Regions from separate parts of the Fictibacillus sp. 5RED26 genome, predicted to be linked through region 1. Evidence: riboswitches for the same ligand, from Rfam matches in the RefSeq annotation. Region 1 holds a riboswitch; each other region holds the start of a gene.

Evidence for each region. Region 1 has a riboswitch for S-adenosylmethionine ahead of IHV10_RS22450 (methionine ABC transporter ATP-binding protein). Riboswitches for the same ligand answer to the same signal wherever they lie in the genome.
Region 2: linked by a shared signal. The riboswitch ahead of IHV10_RS01585 (PLP-dependent aspartate aminotransferase family protein) and the one ahead of IHV10_RS22450 (methionine ABC transporter ATP-binding protein) in region 1 are both predicted to bind S-adenosylmethionine.
Region 3: linked by a shared signal. The riboswitch ahead of IHV10_RS22775 (YezD family protein) and the one ahead of IHV10_RS22450 (methionine ABC transporter ATP-binding protein) in region 1 are both predicted to bind S-adenosylmethionine.

What each region holds. Positions count from the first base shown of each region.
Region 1 is NZ_JACZDU010000016.1:4,527-10,963, forward strand. It holds gene IHV10_RS22425 (isochorismatase family cysteine hydrolase) at 66-680, shown strand; gene IHV10_RS22430 (deoxynucleoside kinase) at 797-1,438, shown strand; gene IHV10_RS22435 (deoxynucleoside kinase) at 1,435-2,103, shown strand; gene IHV10_RS22440 (MetQ/NlpA family ABC transporter substrate-binding protein) at 2,154-2,969, opposite strand; gene IHV10_RS22445 (methionine ABC transporter permease) at 3,294-3,893, opposite strand; gene IHV10_RS22450 (methionine ABC transporter ATP-binding protein) at 3,949-4,962, opposite strand; SAM riboswitch class I at 5,031-5,136, opposite strand; tRNA gene IHV10_RS22455 (tRNA-Ser) at 5,368-5,460, opposite strand; gene serS (serine--tRNA ligase) at 5,795-6,437, opposite strand, start outside.
Region 2 is NZ_JACZDU010000001.1:294,560-300,996, reverse strand. It holds gene IHV10_RS01590 (aliphatic sulfonate ABC transporter substrate-binding protein) at 1-580, opposite strand, end outside; gene IHV10_RS01585 (PLP-dependent aspartate aminotransferase family protein) at 739-2,529, opposite strand; SAM riboswitch class I at 2,714-2,829, opposite strand; gene IHV10_RS01580 (hypothetical protein) at 3,006-4,115, opposite strand; gene IHV10_RS01575 (nitroreductase family protein) at 4,355-5,002, opposite strand; gene IHV10_RS01570 (hypothetical protein) at 5,092-5,313, opposite strand; gene IHV10_RS01565 (hypothetical protein) at 5,399-5,920, opposite strand; gene IHV10_RS01560 (general stress protein) at 6,028-6,437, opposite strand, start outside.
Region 3 is NZ_JACZDU010000001.1:1,436,819-1,443,255, forward strand. It holds gene cobA (uroporphyrinogen-III C-methyltransferase) at 1-617, opposite strand, end outside; gene IHV10_RS07465 (DUF3906 family protein) at 630-851, opposite strand; gene IHV10_RS07470 (nitrite/sulfite reductase) at 866-2,494, opposite strand; gene cysC (adenylyl-sulfate kinase) at 2,519-3,118, opposite strand; gene sat (sulfate adenylyltransferase) at 3,084-4,274, opposite strand; gene IHV10_RS07485 (phosphoadenylyl-sulfate reductase) at 4,301-5,008, opposite strand; gene IHV10_RS22775 (YezD family protein) at 5,104-5,247, opposite strand; SAM riboswitch class I at 5,547-5,651, opposite strand; gene IHV10_RS07495 (sulfite exporter TauE/SafE family protein) at 5,865-6,437, shown strand, end outside.

The DNA of each region.
Region 1 (6,437 bases):
CACTTCCTTTATATAGATGAAACTAGGATTTTTTATTAAAGCTAAAATGAAAGAGAGAGATCGTTATGGAAAAACCACATCAACACGAGGACAATAAAGTTCCTGTCGCTATGCTTATTATTGACGTGATCAACGACTTTAATTTTCCTGAGGCGCCGCTCTTGTTAAAAACTTCTGCACCAATTGCCGATAAAATTCTTGAATTGAAAAACCGAGCTAAAAAAGAAAACATTCCGATTATATATGTGAACGATAACTTTGGACAATGGCAATCAGATAAGCACAAGCTCGTCGATTATTGCACCACACAATCCGGTGGTGAATTCGTAAAAAAGTTACAGCCTGACGATGACGATTTCTTTGTCGTCAAACCAAAGCATTCTGGATTCTTCTCTACACCTTTATCGACTTTATTAAACGAGCTTGGGATACAAACTTTAATCCTATGCGGAGTAGCAGGTAACATCTGTGTCCTCTTTACAGCGAACGACGCATATATGAGAGGTTTTACTCTTTTTGCACCATCTGATTGTTCGGCTTCTAATATAGAAGAAGATAACGAAAGAGCTTTAATATTGATGGAAAAGACATTAAATGCTGATATCAGCATGAGCAACGATTTAAATTTACGAGCGATCATCGATCAGGCAAAAGAAAACAAACATAAAATGATGTACTAAATAGCATATTTACCATTAACTTTTTACCGATAATCTCACCACCTTTTCCAAACGTATGCTACAATATTCTTTGTCTGTAATTTTTCGTTTGTCATTTATAAGGGAGGAAAAGGAAGATGAGTTCAACCCCCTTTATCGCAGTTGAAGGGCCGATTGGCGTAGGGAAAACATCGCTCGCAAAAGCTATTGCTGAGCACTATAACTTTCAATTATTGAAAGAGATTGTAGAGGAGAATCCTTTTCTCGGAAAATTTTACGACAACATTGATGAGTGGAGTTTTCAAACCGAGATGTTCTTTCTTTGCAACAGGTATAAACAGCTTGAAGAGATTCAAGGGCAGTATCTATCTAAACAGATTCCTGTCGTTTCTGATTATCATATCTTTAAGAACCGTATTTTTGCCGGTCGAACGCTAAAAGACGGAAATCTTCATAAATACATGCAGTGCTTTGATATCCTTACTGAGGATATGCCTGTACCGAACGTGATCATCTATTTAAACGCTAGTCTTGATACGTTGCTGGACCGCGTACGTAAGCGTGGACGTTTTATCGAGCAAAATATGGAGCCGGCGTACTTAGAACAGCTAGCTGAAGATTACGAGACGTTCATGACTGCCTTTAAAAAGCAGCACCCGGAGATTCCTGTACTCTCGTTTAACGGAGATGATTTAGATTTTGTTGCGTATGAAGCGGATAAAGAGAAGATCTTTTCCTTAATCGATGCAACTCTGAAAAAAGGAGAAGTTGCGCGATGAGTAAACTCATACAATACGGAATCCCAAACGACGCTGTCATTACAGTGGCAGGTATGGTAGGTGCGGGTAAATCTACATTTACAAATGCACTTGCTGAAAAATTAAAGTTTCGTACATCCATGGAGAAAGTGGATAACAACCCATACTTAGAAAACTTTTATCATGATTTTAAGCGCTGGAGCTTCCACCTGCAGATCTTCTTTTTAGCAGAACGCTTTAAAGAGCAAAAAAGAATGTTCGATTATGGCGGAGGATTTGTTCAAGACCGTTCCATTTATGAAGACACGGGTATATTCGCTCGTATGCACTTTGATAAAGGCAACATGTCTGATGTGGATTACGAGACGTATACACATCTGTTTGAAGCGATGGTCATGACGCCATACTTCCCGCAGCCTGATTGTTTGATATATTTAGAAGGCTCTCTAGATGATATCTTAGCTCGTATTCAAAAACGCGGACGTAAGATGGAGCAAGAAACACCGGTTTCCTACTGGGAAGAGATGTACGACCGTTATGAAAAGTGGATCGCTTCTTTTAATTCTTGTCCTGTGCTCCGTGTGAATATTAACGACTATGATCTTCGAGACAATCCAGAATCCATCGATCACATCGTAGAAAAGATCGCACAAAAAATTGAAGCGAAACGAGAAGTTCGCTTATAAACATAAAAACCCCGGCTCTCATTCTAATGAGCCCGGGGTTTTGTTTGATTTTATTTCTTCATCCATTCTGGTTTTCCAAAGCCTTCGAACTCCTTATCGATCACTTCTTCAAACTCCTTCGATTCCACTACCTTTTTAATATCTTTTGCAAAAGCAGAATCAACATCTTTCGTGTTCACCACAACACGGTTACGGTACGTGTCGGGCATGTTCTCTAATTGGATCGCATCCAACAAGTCCATCTTTGCTGCGAGTGCAAAGTTACCAGGCACAGCTGCAACATCTGCACTTTGAACAGCACGTGGAAGCTGTGCGGCTTCTAGTGGTTTGAACACGAGCTTCTTAGGGTTATCCTTAACATCTTTTTCGGAAGCTGTCAGTTCATTGATTCCCTCTTTAATGGTGATCAGTTTAGCATCTTCAAGCATGAGCAACGTACGTGCTAAGTTAACAGGATCATTCGGTATTGCGACCGTACTGCCTTCTTTTATGTCCTTAACGGATTTGAATTTCTCAGAATAGAGACCCATCGGTGCTGTTGGAACGATGATAACTTCTGAAAGCTTTAAGTTCTTTTCTTTTGCGAAATTCTCCATGTACACTTTGTGCTGAAAAAGGTTAGCATCTAGATCCCCTTTTGATAATGCCATGTTTGGTTGAATATAATCGCTGAATTCAATGACTTTTACTTTATACCCTTTTTTCTCAAGTGAGGGCTTGATGGCTTTGTTGACCATGTCGGTGTAAGGTCCTGCTGTTGCTCCTAAGGTTACTTCTTTGTCTTTTGATGCATCTGATGAAGATGAGCATCCTGCTAAGCCGAAGGCAAGCAGTGCTGTTAGTAGTGTAAGTATGATTTTTTTCATGATGATCCCCTTTAAAAATTATTTTTGTTATTACATGATGTTTTTTTAGCGGTTGATTTCCGTTCCAGATGCTCCCTTTCCGGGGGGCGTGCGGTGAGCCATCTTATGCATTTTAAGATTTGCTCCTGCGTCTACAAGAATTACTACCGAAGTGAGCTTCCTCGTCGCATGCCTTGCGAGATGTTAATTCATGTAGAAGGCACGCTGATCCCCCAGGAGTCTCGCATCTTGCACTCCAATCAACTTTTCAATGAAGTCTTTTTAAACCTATAACCTAAACCTTTAAAGATAAATTTATCCTCGTCTTACCTTTAGTAAATAAATTTATCTTTTATTTACAGCCTTTGCTGCACCGTCTCCGATGACTTGCATGAGCTGGACGATTACGATTAATAGGATTACGGTTGTGAGCATGATTGTATTGTCGTAGCGGTAGTAGCCGAAGCGGATGGCGAAGTCTCCGATTCCTCCGCCGCCGACGATACCTGCCATGGCTGAATAGCCTAGCAAGCTGATAGCTGTTACTGTTATCGCTTGAACGATTCCTGGCTTCGCTTCTGGTAGTAGAACTTCACGGATGATCATCCATGGCGTAGCGCCTACTGCAACGGCCGCTTCGATCACACCTTTATCAATCTCTCGTAAAGAGGTTTCTACGAGCCGCGCAAAGAATGGGATGGCTGCAACGGATAGAGAAACTGAGGCTGCAGTTGGTCCGATGGTTGTTCCGGTAATGAGCTGTGTTAATGGTAACAACGCGACTAATAAAATGATGAATGGTACAGAGCGGATCAAGTTCACAAGAATGCCCGCTATCTGCTTGATCCACACATTTTCAAATAACAATCCTTTGTCGGTAACAAACAGTATAATTCCTAGAGGTAATCCTACAATTAATGAAACACCAAGTGATATAGCGACCATATATAACGTTTCAAAAAATGCTTTATTCAGATCTGGAAGGATATTCAAAATAGAATCAAGCAACTTTTTTCACCACCTCAAGATTTTCTATACGACTCTCAATATATGAGATCGCTCGCTTCACTTCTGCCTCTTCACCGACTAGTTCCATAATGAAGATACCAAGCGGTGTTTCCTGAATATATTCGATTTTTCCGTGAAGGATATTCCCTTTTACGTTAAAGTTTTGGAAAAGCTCAGAAACAACAGCCTCTTCTGCAATGGCTCCTTTGAACTGTATCTTAATCACAGTTCCTTTTCTATTTTTCAGAAGAGGTTCTGGCAGATCCATTTGAATTACAGAACTGATGAACGTTTTTGTGAGCTCTTTTTCTGGATTAGCAAAAATGTTGTACACGTCACCTGACTCGATGATTTCTCCATCCTGCATGATCGCCATTCGGTGGCAGATCTCTTTTACGACTTCCATCTCGTGCGTGATCAACACGATCGTAATGCCTAACTTTTTATTGATGGATTTCAGTAAGGAAAGGATCGATTTCGTCGTGTTCGGGTCAAGAGCTGAAGTAGCTTCATCACAAAGCAAAACCTTCGGATCATTGGCAAGTGCTCTTGCAATACCTACTCGCTGTTTCTGCCCCCCACTCAGCTGAGAAGGGTACTGATCTTTTTGATTCTCCAATCCCACCATCTTTAAAAGCTCGTTGGTCTTACTGGTGATCTCCTCTTTCGTTTTCCCAGCTGCTTTTAAAGCGAAAGCGATGTTCTCAAAAACGGTCTTCGCACTAATCAAATAAAAGTGCTGAAAGATCATACCGATCTTAAGACGCTCCTCGCGTAACTCCTTTTTCCCGAGCTTCGTAATCGAGATGCCATCGATCTTGATTTCTCCTGATGTTGGTTTTTCCAATAAATTAAGACATCGCAGCAACGAACTCTTCCCAGCACCGCTATATCCTACAATGCCAAAGATCTCACCTTTGTCGATCGTCAGTGACACATTCTTCACTCCGACGATCTCTTTGCCTTTTACTTTATATAATTTCGTAACGTCCTTGATCTCGATCATATGTCATCCCCCTTACAATATAAAAAAGCCCTCTTCATTTCATGGAAGAGGGCGAATAAGTAAACATCGACTTATCTTCCAGAATGAATCATCATTCTGCAGGAAGTAGCACCGTTCCTAATGGAGGTTGCCGGACGTCATAGGGCCTGATCCCTCGGTCTCTCTGAATAAGTATTGCATTATTGAATTAAGTTATAGTTGTCATCATACGCCCTGTCTAAAAGTTCTGTCAATACTAAATTTTATCACTTTAAAGTGTTAGCGCTTACATTCGTTGATATGAATGGTTGAAATATTTTAGGGTTTTCTATCGGTGTTTTTGAATGTGTATGATTCAATTCTTAAAAAGAAAAAACACAACAAAAAACCTCATCCGATAAACTCAGATGAGGTTGAATATGTATATGGAGGAGGTAGAGGGATTCGAACCCCCGCGGGTCGTTAAACCCCTGTCGGTTTTCAAGACCGATCCCTTCAGCCGGACTTGGGTATACCTCCGTGTGACTGACAAGAACTATAATAACATGCTGATAAATATAGTGTCAACGGTTTTCAAAAACTTTTTTTGATTTTTTATTTGTTTCTTTTGTAGGTATGCTTTTACGGTACGTGTTCTTATATTTGTTACACGTTCACCGATAAAACAGTGCTGTCCACCTGTGATCCATTGACTTTCACCTATGAATCATAAATTTTCACCGCTAGAACTCTTCCCACCACCTGGAAACTTGTTCGGACCACCGATAATGAAGCTTTTACACCCATTAATAGATAAAAGCTGACTCTAAAAGTCCCTCTGGGATACCTTTTAAGAGTCAGCTTCTTTCACTTTTTACTTAATTACTTCTTTGTTGCCCATATAAGGACGGAGAACTTCTGGAATGACTACAGTGCCATCTTCTTGTTGGTAGTTCTCTAAGATAGCAGCTACTGTTCGACCAATCGCAAGTCCAGATCCGTTTAGCGTGTGAACGAATTCTGGCTTCCCTTTTGCATCGCGACGGAAGCGAATTTGAGCACGGCGCGCTTGGAAATCTTCAAAGTTGGAGCAAGAAGAAATCTCGCGGTACTCTCCGTAGCTTGGAAGGTATACTTCGATATCGTACTTCTTAGCTGCTGTGAATCCTAGGTCAGCTGTACACATGCTGAGTACGCGGTATGGAAGGTTGAGCAGCTGAAGGACTTTTTCAGCGTGTCCTGTAAGCTTCTCGAGCTCTTCATAAGAATCCTCAGGTTTAACGAAGCGAACAAGCTCTACTTTGTTGAACTGATGCTGACGGATTAAACCACGCGTGTCGCGTCCTGCAGATCCCGCTTCAGAACGGAAACAAGCGCTATACGCCGCATATGTGATCGGAAGTTCGTCAGCTGTTAGAATCTCTTCTCGGTGCATGTTCGTTACAGGAACCTCAGAAGTTGGAATCAAGAAATAATCTTCTTCACGAATTTTGAACGCGTCTTCTTCAAACTTTGGA
Region 2 (6,437 bases), on a different contig from region 1:
GTGGATCTAATCCAGCCCAAGCATCCACTTGCCCTTTTAATAGAGCATTCGCACCATCTGCATGTTGTAAATTTACGATTTGTACATCCTTTGCAGAAAGGCCGGCATCTGCAAGTGCTCGGAGTAGAAAGATGTGCGGGTCTGTACCAAACGTCGCCGCTATCTTTTTACCTTTCAGATCCTTTACATCTTTAATCTTTGATCCATCTGCCGCGACAAGTGCTGTCCATTCTGGCTGAGAATAGATATAGACTGACTCGATCGGAGCACCCTTGTCTTTTGCGATTAAAGCTGCGGCACCAGCTGTCGATCCAAAATCAACGCTATCTGAATTCAAAAATTCGAGCGCTTTATTACTTCCCTGACTCTGAACCCATTCCACTTCAATGCCATCTTTTTTGAATGTCTCTTCTGCCCAGCCAAACTTTTTGAGTGCTAGACTTGTTGGAGAGTAAAAGGCATAATCAAGTCTAATCTTCTCCGGCTTCTCACCTTCTTTAGCACTGCTGGAACAGCCCGCTAACACTAAAGCGCCTGCTATGCTTAAAGCCAGTGCTGCTTTTTGCCAAATCTTCATCATGTATTTCCCTCCACGTTTCTCTCTTTTTGTATGGCTATTTTTTGAGTTACTCTTGAAAGTCGTTGACTCCCGTTCCAGGAGTCTCACACCTTGCACTACAATCAACAAGCAAAGAATCATTAAAGCAAAACCTAAAAATGAATCGGCTATCTCTATTTTTAAAGTTCACACGCATACGTTGAAATGGTACCTCTTAGTCGTTGTGCTTCTTTATACGTGCATCTGTTATGCACCACATCAATACCAGCTTCTTTCGCGATTTTTGCAGCCTCTGGTGAGATGACACCTTCTTGCAGCCAGAACACTTTTGGTTGTGTGACCGCTGCTTCTTTTGCGAGCTCGATCGCTGCTTCTGGACTTCTAAATACTTGAACAACATCTATCGGAAACGGAATGGATTTTAAATCTGGATACGCTTTTTCATCAAGCACTTCGGTTTCTCTTGGATTAACAGGAACGATCTTATAGCCAAGTCGCTGCATCTTTCTAGCTAATCGATGGCTAGGTCTTGCAGGATTGGAACTGAGTCCCACGATCGCTAGCGTCTTAGGTCGTTGAATTTCCTGTCCATTCTCAACTGCTCTATAAAGTGATGATTGCAATGCCCAACGAATGACACCTTCGTCATTAATCGTGATTTCTGTTTTATCCGCTCCGATTCCTGTAGCCGTTTGTATCGCACGATCAAGATCATTCGTAAGATCTTTTACGGATTCAAGTCCGATCGACAACCGAATTAGTTCTTCTGTTACGCCTGTTGCTACTAATTCGTCTCCGCTCAGCTGTTGATGAGTGGTAGAAGCAGGGTGGATAATCAATGATTTTGCATCACCAACATTTGCAACATGTGACCATAATGAGATGTTGTTAATGACCTTACGTCCTGCATCACGCCCGCCTTTAATTCCAAAGTTTACGATCGAACCAAAACCGTTGCTTAAATATTTTTTCGCAAGCTCATGACTTCTGTGCGAAGAAAGACCAGGATATGAAACCCAATCTACTGCTGGATGTTTTTCCAGATGCTCCGCTACTTCTTGTGCGTTCTTCGCATGTTTTTCTACTCGTAGATGCAGTGTTTCTAAACCTTGTAGAAGGAGAAATGCATTGTGTGGACTTAAACAAGCTCCGAAATCTCGTAAAAGCTGAACGCGTAATTTAGTCGCGAAAGCCAATGTTCCAAAATCATTCGCGTATCTTAATCCGTTATAGCTGTTATCTGGCTCAGTGAATCCTGGGTATTTATCTGAATTCCAATTAAAGCGTCCTCCATCCACTACAACACCGCCAATTGCGGTTCCATGTCCGCCGATCCATTTTGTAGCTGAGTGGATTACGATGTCCGCTCCAAAGCTTATTGGCTTTGTGACATATGGTGTTGCAAATGTATTATCGATAATTAGAGGTACATCGTTTTCATGCGCAATATCTGCCACTGCCTCAATATCTAATACGTTAAGACTGGGGTTCCCGATCGTTTCAGCAAAAAATGCTTTCGTGTTTGGAGTAACCGCGTTTCGGAAGTTCTCTGGATCCTCTGCATCAACAAACTTTACGTTGATTCCGTATTTCGGAAGAGTAGTAGAAAATAGGTTGTAAGTACCTCCGTATAGATTCGTAGCTGCAATAATTTCGTCTCCTGCGTGTGCGATGTTTAAGATGGCAAGCGCGATAGCTGACATACCAGAAGAAGTAGCTACAGCTGCAACACCATCTTCTAGAAGTGCAACTCTTTTCTCAAAAACATCAACAGTTGGATTTCCGATTCGGCTGTAGATGTTTCCTGGCTCATCAAGCGCGAAAAGGCTTTGCGCATGGTCTGTATCAGAAAAAACATAGGAAGTAGTTTGATAGACAGGTACCGCTCGTGATCCTGTCGTTGGGTCAGGCGCTTGGCCCCCATGTAATAGCAATGTTTCAATATCGTATCCGTCAAAAGATTTTGTCATTATAATCGCTCCTTCTCATTATTCAAATAAAATCTATAGGAAAACTAGGGATAAAGATTAATGCTTTTCCCTTTTGCTATATTCAATTTTTAAAATGAAATAAGTGACTAAGTGATGTTTGTGCTTGAAGTATGATAAGGGGAAAAAGAAAAACCCCCTTCCTAAGAAGAGGGTTTTGGTCCTCCTCTTATCTTTCAGATCAAAAAAGATCTGTAGGAATTGGCACCTTTCCAAACCAAATGTGGTTTGTTGGTTGCCGGGCTTCATCGGGCCTAGTCCCTCCGCCTCTCTGGATAAGAGATATTCAAATTATGTTTAACACATTAACGTGCTGATGTTTACTTTGTTCTTGAATAGGATTATAGAGTAAGATGTTTTAGAAAGTCAACCGTTTTTTGAAAAATCATAAAAGTTATACAAATGAATGAGTGTTCAACTGTCAGCTTTGAATTAAGATTATGCCCATGCTATGCCGGTTATGCTAACTTTGTTCCACTTTTTTCATCAAACCATTGAAACTCTTCGATTTTTTTTACAAGTTCCGCTATTCGATTGGCAATGGCTTCTCTTTCTCCGTAACGAATTTTCTGTTCGGACGATAATTCATCAATCTGAAGTAGTTGCCAATGAGTTACAGTTAGATCCGTAAGTTGAATAAACTCTTCTTGTTTCACTCGACGCTTTACATCTAGATCTCCGTTAGAATAACCTTCTAAAAATCCGTCAGCTATTCTTTTCAAACGGTCTTCAAAGCGATCAAATTCATGTCGTGCATAACGCGGTGCATTAAAAAATGTTGGAAACAACGTTCGATAATTATTAAGAAAATTCCCAGCAAGCGAATCTCCGCTATATAAGATTGGTACAGGATCAATCAAACAGACAGTGCCATCTGAATGCAGCAATATATTCTCTGGAGATGTATCTTGATTAGTAAGTACAACCGTATGATCCGTAATCTCTCTATCCTCCATGCAAGCATGTAGGTCTACTAAAGCTGATGAAGAAATGGCCCCCTCATACGTTTCTATAAATTTCTTGAAATCATCTATGTATTCATTGTTTTCTTCTTTCATAGATTCTGAAACATCTGATTGAAATTTGCCTGCAATATGTTTACCGTTCCATGAGAGATAACCAAACCCTTTTAAGCCATGATGTGCAGTATTCATCTTGCGAAAGAACTCACCAACTTCCGCTCCAATATGAAACGCTTCTACAACCGTTAGTTGATCTAGCTTGATTGCTTTCCCCGCATAAGATTCCACGGTAAACGTTCTGCCTTTTTCTACATGATAATTGAAAAAGGCAGGGCAGATTCCTGGTTTAACTTGGTTTGCTAGCTCATAGTATGCTCTAGTCGCTGCATATTCTGAGTGCATGGCTTCTTCATCAAACTCAACGTTCTTTCCATACGCCTCTGTTTTCGGAAAACGAACAACCACAGCATCTCCAGTGCGTAGCTGAACAAGATAAGCAAGATGCCAAGCCCCTTCACCTAAATACTGAACCTGAGTCGGATCTTTAAGTTCCTCTAATCCACTTTTTTGCAGTGCATAATCAATCAAGTCAAATGTCTCTTTCATAAGAAGTTCCTCTTTCTATAATTGAAAATACGTTACATGAAACATATATTCGGTATATGTCGAAAAAAATCCTTTTTTCTTAAGATTAATTGTAGGTCTGAAGTCTTATAGAGGGGTATGAGAGGGGTTCAAGGGGGCATTTCAAAGCGGTGATTCTTGCACTTTTCATATGGCGCTCGTCCAGTGTGCTTGTCAGCCGCTGGACGAGCTTTTTAAGAATTTTACAGAACCAATTGTCATCAATCTACATATGTGACGATTTCTTCTACAGCTTTTCTTGCGAGTTTTTTCGGTTGATCTTGTGGATGTCCAAGTGAAATAACCATGTTGATCTGTTTCTTAGACGGAATTTCTAAAAAGTCTCGAATCGCATCTTGCGCAAGCAATACGGGACCAGTCATCGGGCAAGTCCCTAGTCCGCGCGCATGGGCTGCGAGCATCAAGTTTTGAATCGCCAAGCAGCTGCTCTTGATTCCTTCTTCTTCCCAGACTGATTCTTCGGCAAGTTCGATCGGATCAAATATTTTTTCACGAAACTTAGATTCGTAAGGAGTGGCTAAACAGATAATCAGCACAGGTGCTCCAGAGAACGCCGTTGCATAAGGGCCGAAAGAGCGCGTCAGCAATTTCGCTTCCTTCGTTTTGCCGTTCTCTTCAGCTCTTGCAGCCAATTTATGAATAGCATCCCACGTCATCTCTTCAATTTTCTTTACTTTATCTTTGTTTCGGATCACGATAAATTCCCACGTTTGTGAGTTCGTGTCGCTCGGCGCATAGCGGGCACAATCCATGATTTCATGAATGTCTACTTCAGCAACTGCTTCATCCGTAAACTTTCGGACACTTCTTCTGCCGTGCACGATTTCTTTAAAATCTTCGTATTTCATGATTGTCTCCTCTGGCACATGTATTAGATATTCTAAATGTATTATACAAAAGATTGGAACTCTCTACAAAATACGTAAAAAAACAGTGCCTATTTTGCACTGTTCTCTGGTTCAATTTCTTTTTTAGTTTTTATTCTTAATCCGATTAAAATGAGTGAAGCTCCTAATAATACACTTACAATATGGATAGGATCCATATTAAGTGACTCTTTTTGAACATTTAACTTCTCAACATACATTCCTAGCAGATAGGTACTGATCAGAACGATTAACCCGGCGGTAATTAAACCTGCTTTCACATATGGCTTCATGGTAAAACCACCTTTTCCCTTTTACATTTAACATATTCTTAGGAAAAGATAGAATACCTTTATTCTTTAAAACAAATTTGCATAACTAATTAGCTTTTGCAAGATTCATACGCTCTTCAACAAACGAACGCACTTCATCCTCAGCTTTTTTCTTGATTACAAATTCTACATATCTTTCACCCGTATGAAAGCGAACTAAACCCCAGCTTGGATACCCTGGGTTTTCAGCTTGAAGTCCCGTGATCCAATCCACTGAATCAATCTGATTCCAATCATAAAATTTTGTTGCCGATACAACGCCTTTCTTGCCGATTGCACCGCGCCATATTTGAGTAAAATAAAGCAGTGTTAGGAACACCAGTAAACAAATCATTAAAACATTAACAGGCATCGAAAGTTTCAACAGACCGAATCCTTGTGTGATGATGACCACAATCATAATCTCATGCGTCCAAAAGTTTTTCTGTGTATACTCTCCACTATAAGAAAGTCCATAGACCGGAACAGCTCTTTTTTTGTCTATCACATTTTTCAAAAGGTAATAAACGGCTGCAATGATTCCTATCACGATTAAGATTCCAAAAAACACATTTAAGAAGAGCTCCATGTTTTATCACCCCACATATCTTATATATATAAATACGATTATGTACTGGAAAAAGTTTCAAAACAATAAAAAAGACACCTTCTGAAGGTGCCCTTTAAATCGTGGTTTTATTTTCGTTCAACCATAACTAAGATCTTACCATCTTGTAAATCTTGCATATAACTTTCCGCATCACTTTCCGCAACGTCCATGTTTTGAAGAATTTCCTTCATATCCGCTTCATCATGATCAAACATGGAAGCAAAAGGTCCAGCTGCAAGAAGTGGTCCGATACCTGGTACTCCGAGGCCAGGGACTGCAATCCCTCCGCCAATACCGGTTAGAAAACCAGCAATCGTACCATATGTTGCACTATCTGCATCATCTTCAGTAATTTTTCTTTCGTTTACATGTGTTTCATCGGCAACATGATCAACCATCTCATCATCTTTCGCAACGATTGAAATATCAGATGGATGATATCCTTTTTCGACGAGAGCTTTGATTGCGCCAACCGCTTCTTCTTCTTTTAAATATG
Region 3 (6,437 bases), on a different contig from region 1:
GTTCGTTGACTTTCTAAGGAACCCCATTGAACGAGAGCAACTGGTGTTTCTTTGCTTTTCCCATTTTTCGTTAACTGTTCACAAATATAACCTAGGTTACCCACTCCCATATAGATCGCTAATGTATCAATACCGTTTGCTAGACTTTCCCATTTCAGTTCATCTTCTTCGCCTTTTTTACGATGACCTGTGACTACGGCATAGCTTGAAGCCATGTTTCGATGCGTAACAGGAATACCCGCATAAGCGGGTGCTGCAATCCCTGATGTTATCCCTGGAATGACCTCAAACGGTATGCGGCTTTTGGCAAGTGTTTCTGCTTCTTCTCCTCCTCTTCCAAACACGAAGGGGTCGCCACCTTTTAGGCGAGTTACTACTTTTCCTTTCTGAGCGTGTTTAACTAAGAAACTGTTGATCGTCTCTTGCTTCATGAAATGGTAGTTTGGCAGTTTACCGCAATAAATTAAATCGCAATCAGGTTTTGCATAAGAGAGCAATTCTTTGTTCACTAATCGATCATATAAAATGACATCCGCTTCCTGAATACAACGCAGACCTTTTACGGTTATCAACCCTGGATCTCCCGGACCAGCTCCGACAAGATACACTTTTCCCATCATCATCACTCCTTAAGGATTTAAAATCGTTTCACGTTCATAGAGCACAAAGCCGTTCCCCGTACGAATTCGTTTCTTTTCATAAAGAGAGATCTCATCAACTTCAGGCTGTTTCAAAAAGTACTTTTCGAGCTCGATGTCAACCAACTGAAAAGCCTGTTCATCTGTTGAAGCGGCTATCACAACAGGAATAACCTCTGATTTCAAAATCACTTCAAAACGGTATAAATACATAGCTTGACCCCCTTTTATGAGACTTTTTCTTCTAACTCTTCTGCGATTCGGTCCAGTTCTATTTGAAGATGTTCCAACCCGACACGGTCTATATAATCAAAAAAGCTTTCGGATGGAAGTTTCTTTTCTTTAAATACAGTGAGGAATCGTAAAAGTACCTTGTCAAGTGAATCTGCATGAAACTTTCCTTTAAGCTTTTCATTAAACTTTCCTCCATCATCAAGTGTGCCACCCACATAGATCTCAAAGGCTTGAACCATCTTCTTCTCTTTCGTTTTTAACAATACACCTTGTAGACCAATATCTGCGATCTGACGCTGTCCGCAAGAGTTAGGGCAACCTACCATATGAATGCGAACGGGAACATCGAGTGCTATTTTCTGATCAAGGTTCTCAGCAATTTTCCGCATCCTTTCTTTCGTTTCAACGAGTGCTAAGTTGCAGTACTCGATCCCTGTACAAGAGACGGAATGTCCTATAAAAGAAAGAGGCTGAGTAGTAATGCGTTTGAAAATGCTTTCTTTTAAAAGCAAGTCGACGTTTTCGTGTTTCACATTTGGAATAATTAAGTTTTGAGAATTCACCGTTCGAATTTCACCGTTTCCGTATTTCTTAGCAATTTCAGCAAGCTTTAAAACTTCATCAGCATGAAGTCGACCAACAGGTATGTTAAAGCCGATATAACTTAATCCGTCTTGCTTTTGAGGATGAACGCCATAGAAGTAACCTCCGTTCCAAGTTTTAAGAGCATCTTTTCCTTTAGAGTGAAGCGGTCCGGTATATTCTAATAACTTTTCTTTGAATTTATCTGGTCCCCAATCTGCCATTAAGAATTTCAGGCGTGCAAGGTGCCGTTTTTCCCGATAACCGTAGTCACGGAAAATCGTAGTAATTGCGATCGACACTTCTTTGACCTGATGCGGTTCAATAAACACATCAAGGGGCTGTGCTAAGAATGGTCTAGATGAAAGACCGCCGCCGATCTTTATGTGAAAGCCAGGAATCTCTTTATCTTCAATTTCCTTAAAAGCTGGAGTATAGGCTACACAGTTGATCTCAGCATGAGCACTATTGTTCACATTTGAACTAATGGACATTTTGTATTTTCTCGGCAAATTAGAGAAATCTTCATTATGCTGAAAGAACTCATAAACTTCCTTTACAATTTCAGTGGTATCGAAGAGTTCGTGTGGATCGATGCCCGCGATTGGGTTCCCCATGATGTTTCGCGTAATGTCCCCGCATGCACCCGCGCTCGACAACCCAACTGCTTCTAACCGATAAAAGATATCTGGAATCTGTTCAATCGTCAGCCAGTGAAATTGAATGGCCTGTCGTGTCGTGATATCGAATACGTCTCTTCCGTAATCTTTGCAAATATAAGCCAATGCTTTTACTTGTTCATAATTTAAAATGCCAGATGGAACATTGACCCTCATCATAAAATATCCATCTTCTTTAGGACGCTGCAGATAGAGCCCTGCCCACTTGAAACTATCCCATTCTTCTTTTGGGATAGAGGAGAAGCCGTTTTCTGCGTAATAAGGAATATCTTCAAATATTTTCAAGCCGTCTTTTACGAGCTTTTTTTGTTCGGTCTTATTAATCTTCGGATTTTCTGCCCATGTCTTTTCATATGCCATTCTCTCATTCTCCTTTTTATTTAGTTAAATCAGCTTCCTTTTTTCCAGAAGATTTAAGATGCTCTCTACAATCTCAGAAACGCTTTGTTCGTTAGTATATATGGTGAAATCTGGTGAAATCGGTTCTTCATAAGGTGAATCAATTCCAGTAAAGTCAGGAATTTCACCTTTTCTCGCTTTGCTATATAAACCTTTTGGATCTCTTTTTTCACATTCTTCAATCGGACATGAAACAAAAATTTCTATAAATTCCTCTTCTGAAACGATTCTTTTCGCCATTTCCCGATCTTGTATAAAGGGAGAGATAAAAGCTGTAAGTACGACTGTTCCGTTATCTACAAAAAGCTTTGATACTTCAGAAATGCGTCGAATGTTTTCACTTCGATCTTCATCAGAGAATGAAAGATCGCGGTTTAATCCATTACGAATGTTATCTCCATCCAATACATAGTTTCGGATGTTTCTCTCGTACAGTTCTTTTGCGAGCGTATTGGCGATAGTTGATTTGCCAGAACCTGAGAGACCAGTAAACCAAAGTACAAAACTGGAATGGTTGTTTTGTTTTCGCCTAGCTTCTTTTGAAATTGAACTATCGTGCCAAATGATATTGTGCGGTTTGCTCATTTGAATCTCCTATTCTATGATTTGCATCATTTCGATTTAGTCCATTTATTAATACCTCTACTACTTCTTTTCGGCTGAACGTACTAGGTGGAAGTTCTCCATTACGAAGAAGCTCTCTTACCTTAGTTCCAGATAAGATGACATGTTCTTCCGTTGGGTGTGGACATGTTTTCGAAGAAGCCATACCTTCGCATTTATTGCAATAAAAGCTATGTTCAAAAAACAACGTTTGGATGCCGATCTCATCTTCTGTAAACTGTGAAAAGATCTCTTGTGCTTCATACGTTCCGTAATAATTTCCTACTCCAGCATGATCGCGACCTACGATAAAGTGTGTGCAGCCGTAATTTTTTCTGACAATCGCATGAAAAATGGCTTCACGAGGACCTGCATATCGCATTGCTGCAGGAAATACAGCAAGAAACACGCGGTCAATAGGATAATAGTTTTTTAGAAGAACATGATAGCTTTCCATTCGAACATCAGCTGGTATATCATCAGACTTTGTTTCCCCTACTAGCGGGTTTAAGAAGAGTCCGTCTACAATTTCAAGTGCGGCTTTTTGAATATATTCATGAGCACGGTGAACGGGATTTCTCGTTTGAAAACCTACTATGGTGCTCCAACCTAATTCGTTAAATCGTTTTCTCGTTTCACTCGGATCGAGATGATACTCTTGGAACAAATTTTTCTTAATACGTCTAACAAGTGTAATCTCGCCACCTACATAAACAGAATGTCGTTCGAACAGCTTCTTAACTCCTGGATGATTTTGGTCGGATGTCTTATAAACTCGCTCTGCTTCAATTTGTTTAACAGGAGTATAAACATCACCTACTTTAAGAATCCCGTAGGTTACACCATCGTATGTTAAACGAACTTCTTCACCTCTTATAAGTGTTGATCCTGTATCAGAATCTACCGGTAACGTGATGGGCAAGCTCCAAACCGTTCCATCGCTGAGCCTTATATCGTGGACAACGGATTGATAATCTTTTTGGTTTAAAAATCCTTTTAAAGGACTATAAGCTCCAATCGCGATCAATTCAAGATCGCTGAGTGCAGTTGCATCAAGAATAATTTCTTTTTTAAGGTTGTAATGTGGTGTTTCAGGCTTGAACCGAGTGATTAATTGCCCTCCATGTGGCGTACTCATAATGTCTCTCTCCTCCTAGTATTTCTCTATTTATTCTCGTGAAGCCCGCATTCTCGTTTTCCTGTACCTGACCATCGACCGGCACGAAGGTCGTCTGCGTTAACAGCTGCCTGTGTACATGGCTCGCAGCCTATACTTGGATACCCATTGTCGTGTAGTTTGTTATACGGCAAGTCATGTTTATGTGCATATCGCCATATATCCTTCCACGTCCAATGGATGAGCGGACAAATCTTGATGCTTTTAAATCGCCCGTCCCGATTAACAAATTGCGTGTTCTGGCGGGTAGGTGACTGTTCACGGCGTAGACCTGAAAGCCAGGCTGTTACTCCGTTTAGTTCTTCTTCTAAAGGAATCACTTTTCGAATCGTGCAGCATTGATTAGGATTTAATTTCCAAAGCTCTTCACCGTGCTTACTCGCCTGTTCTTCAAGAGATAAAGTCGGTGTTTTCAATTTGATGCGAAGAGATGGATATCTTTTCTTCGCTTCTTCAATAACTTCATACGTTTCTAGAAAATGCAGATGGGTATCAAGGAAAACAATTTGAGCATGGGGCTTTACTTGATGAACAAGATCCACTAAGACGCTTCCTTCAATTCCGAAGCTGCACGCATAAACCAGATCATCTTCATACGTTTCATAAGCCCACTTCAAAGCATGCAGCGCGCCTTTTGTGGGGTTTTCACTATCAAAATCACGGGTATTTTCGTCCCATGTTTCGTACGTTAGCAATCTGCTACCTCCTTTTCGCCATAAAAAAAGCGGCTTTAACGTTTTTAGGGCTTTGCCCATTCGTTAAAACCGCCTCTAGTTTTCTAGTCAGCGAATTATTTAATTCTTATCTTCTCGTTCTTTTCAAGCTGAATCACTTTTCCATCTTGAACGACCAAAGTGATTGATCCAAATTTAATACTGCTCAGCATTTGTTGAAGCTGAGGAAGAAAATCGTTTGCACTATTTTCGTTCGCCACTCCACTGCCTCCCTTTCTAACATTCATATCTTTTCAAAGGCTCTTTCAAAAAGTTGTTGTTTTTTGTTGATTTATGTTTTGGCTTCATTGAAAAGTTGATTGGAGTGCAAGGTGCGAGACTCCTGGGGGATCAGCGGGACAGGTGAGACACCTAAGGACACAAAGTGTCGAGGTGGCTCACCGCACGCCCCCCGGAAAGCGAGCATCCTGGAACGGATATCAACCACTTTCAAGAGCAACAAAAGCCAAAAAACAAAAAAACCTTCCCATTTCGGAAAGATAGTGGAGGTAAACATATTACCTTATCTTCCAAAATGTAAATACATTCTGCTGGAGTTAGCACCTTACAATCGCAGGTTGCCGGGTTTCATCGGGCCAGTTCCCTTCACCACTCTGGATAAGAGTTTAAATTTTATAAAATCATAACATATCTGAAATGGATATCAAGACCTATTTTTTCATTTTTCTATTTTTACAAAAAATTTAAACAAACAGTTGACTTTTTATGTTTTTGAATCATATAGTATTAACTAAAATTTAATCCGTATCGCTGATCGGTAAACCGAAGGCTCTTAACACTTCTTGTTAAGGGCCTTTTTATTTTGAGGAGGAAGATTATGAAAAAGTTAATCGTATTGGCTCTAATTGGTCTTGTTGCACAGTTGATTGATGGTTCACTTGGTATGGCTTATGGGGTTACATCTACTTCATTGCTCTTAGTGGCGGGAATTGCTCCTGCGGCTGCATCTGCGTCCGTACATCTTGCCGAAGTCGTAACCACTGCCGCATCCGGCGCTTCACACATTAAATTCGGAAACGTTGATCGTCAAGTTGTTACTCGGTTAATTCTGCCGGGTTCAATCGGAGCATTTGTAGGTGCTTGTTTTTTAAGCAACCTTCCTGGAGATCTAGTAAAGCCATATATCTCTATCTTTCTAATTATCCTTGGGATTTATATCTTATATCGTTTTCTGTTTAAACTTGGAGAAAAGAAAGCAACAGCGAATGGTAAACCCTTTACGAAGAAACAACTTATTCCACTTGGATTATTAGCAGGTTTCTTAGATGCTACAGGTGGAGGAGGCTGGGGCCCGGTCACCACTCCGGTCCTTATGGCAAAACAGGATATGAAAACCAGAAAAGTGATTGGGTCTGTAGATACGAGCGAATTTGCTGTAGCTGTATCTGCT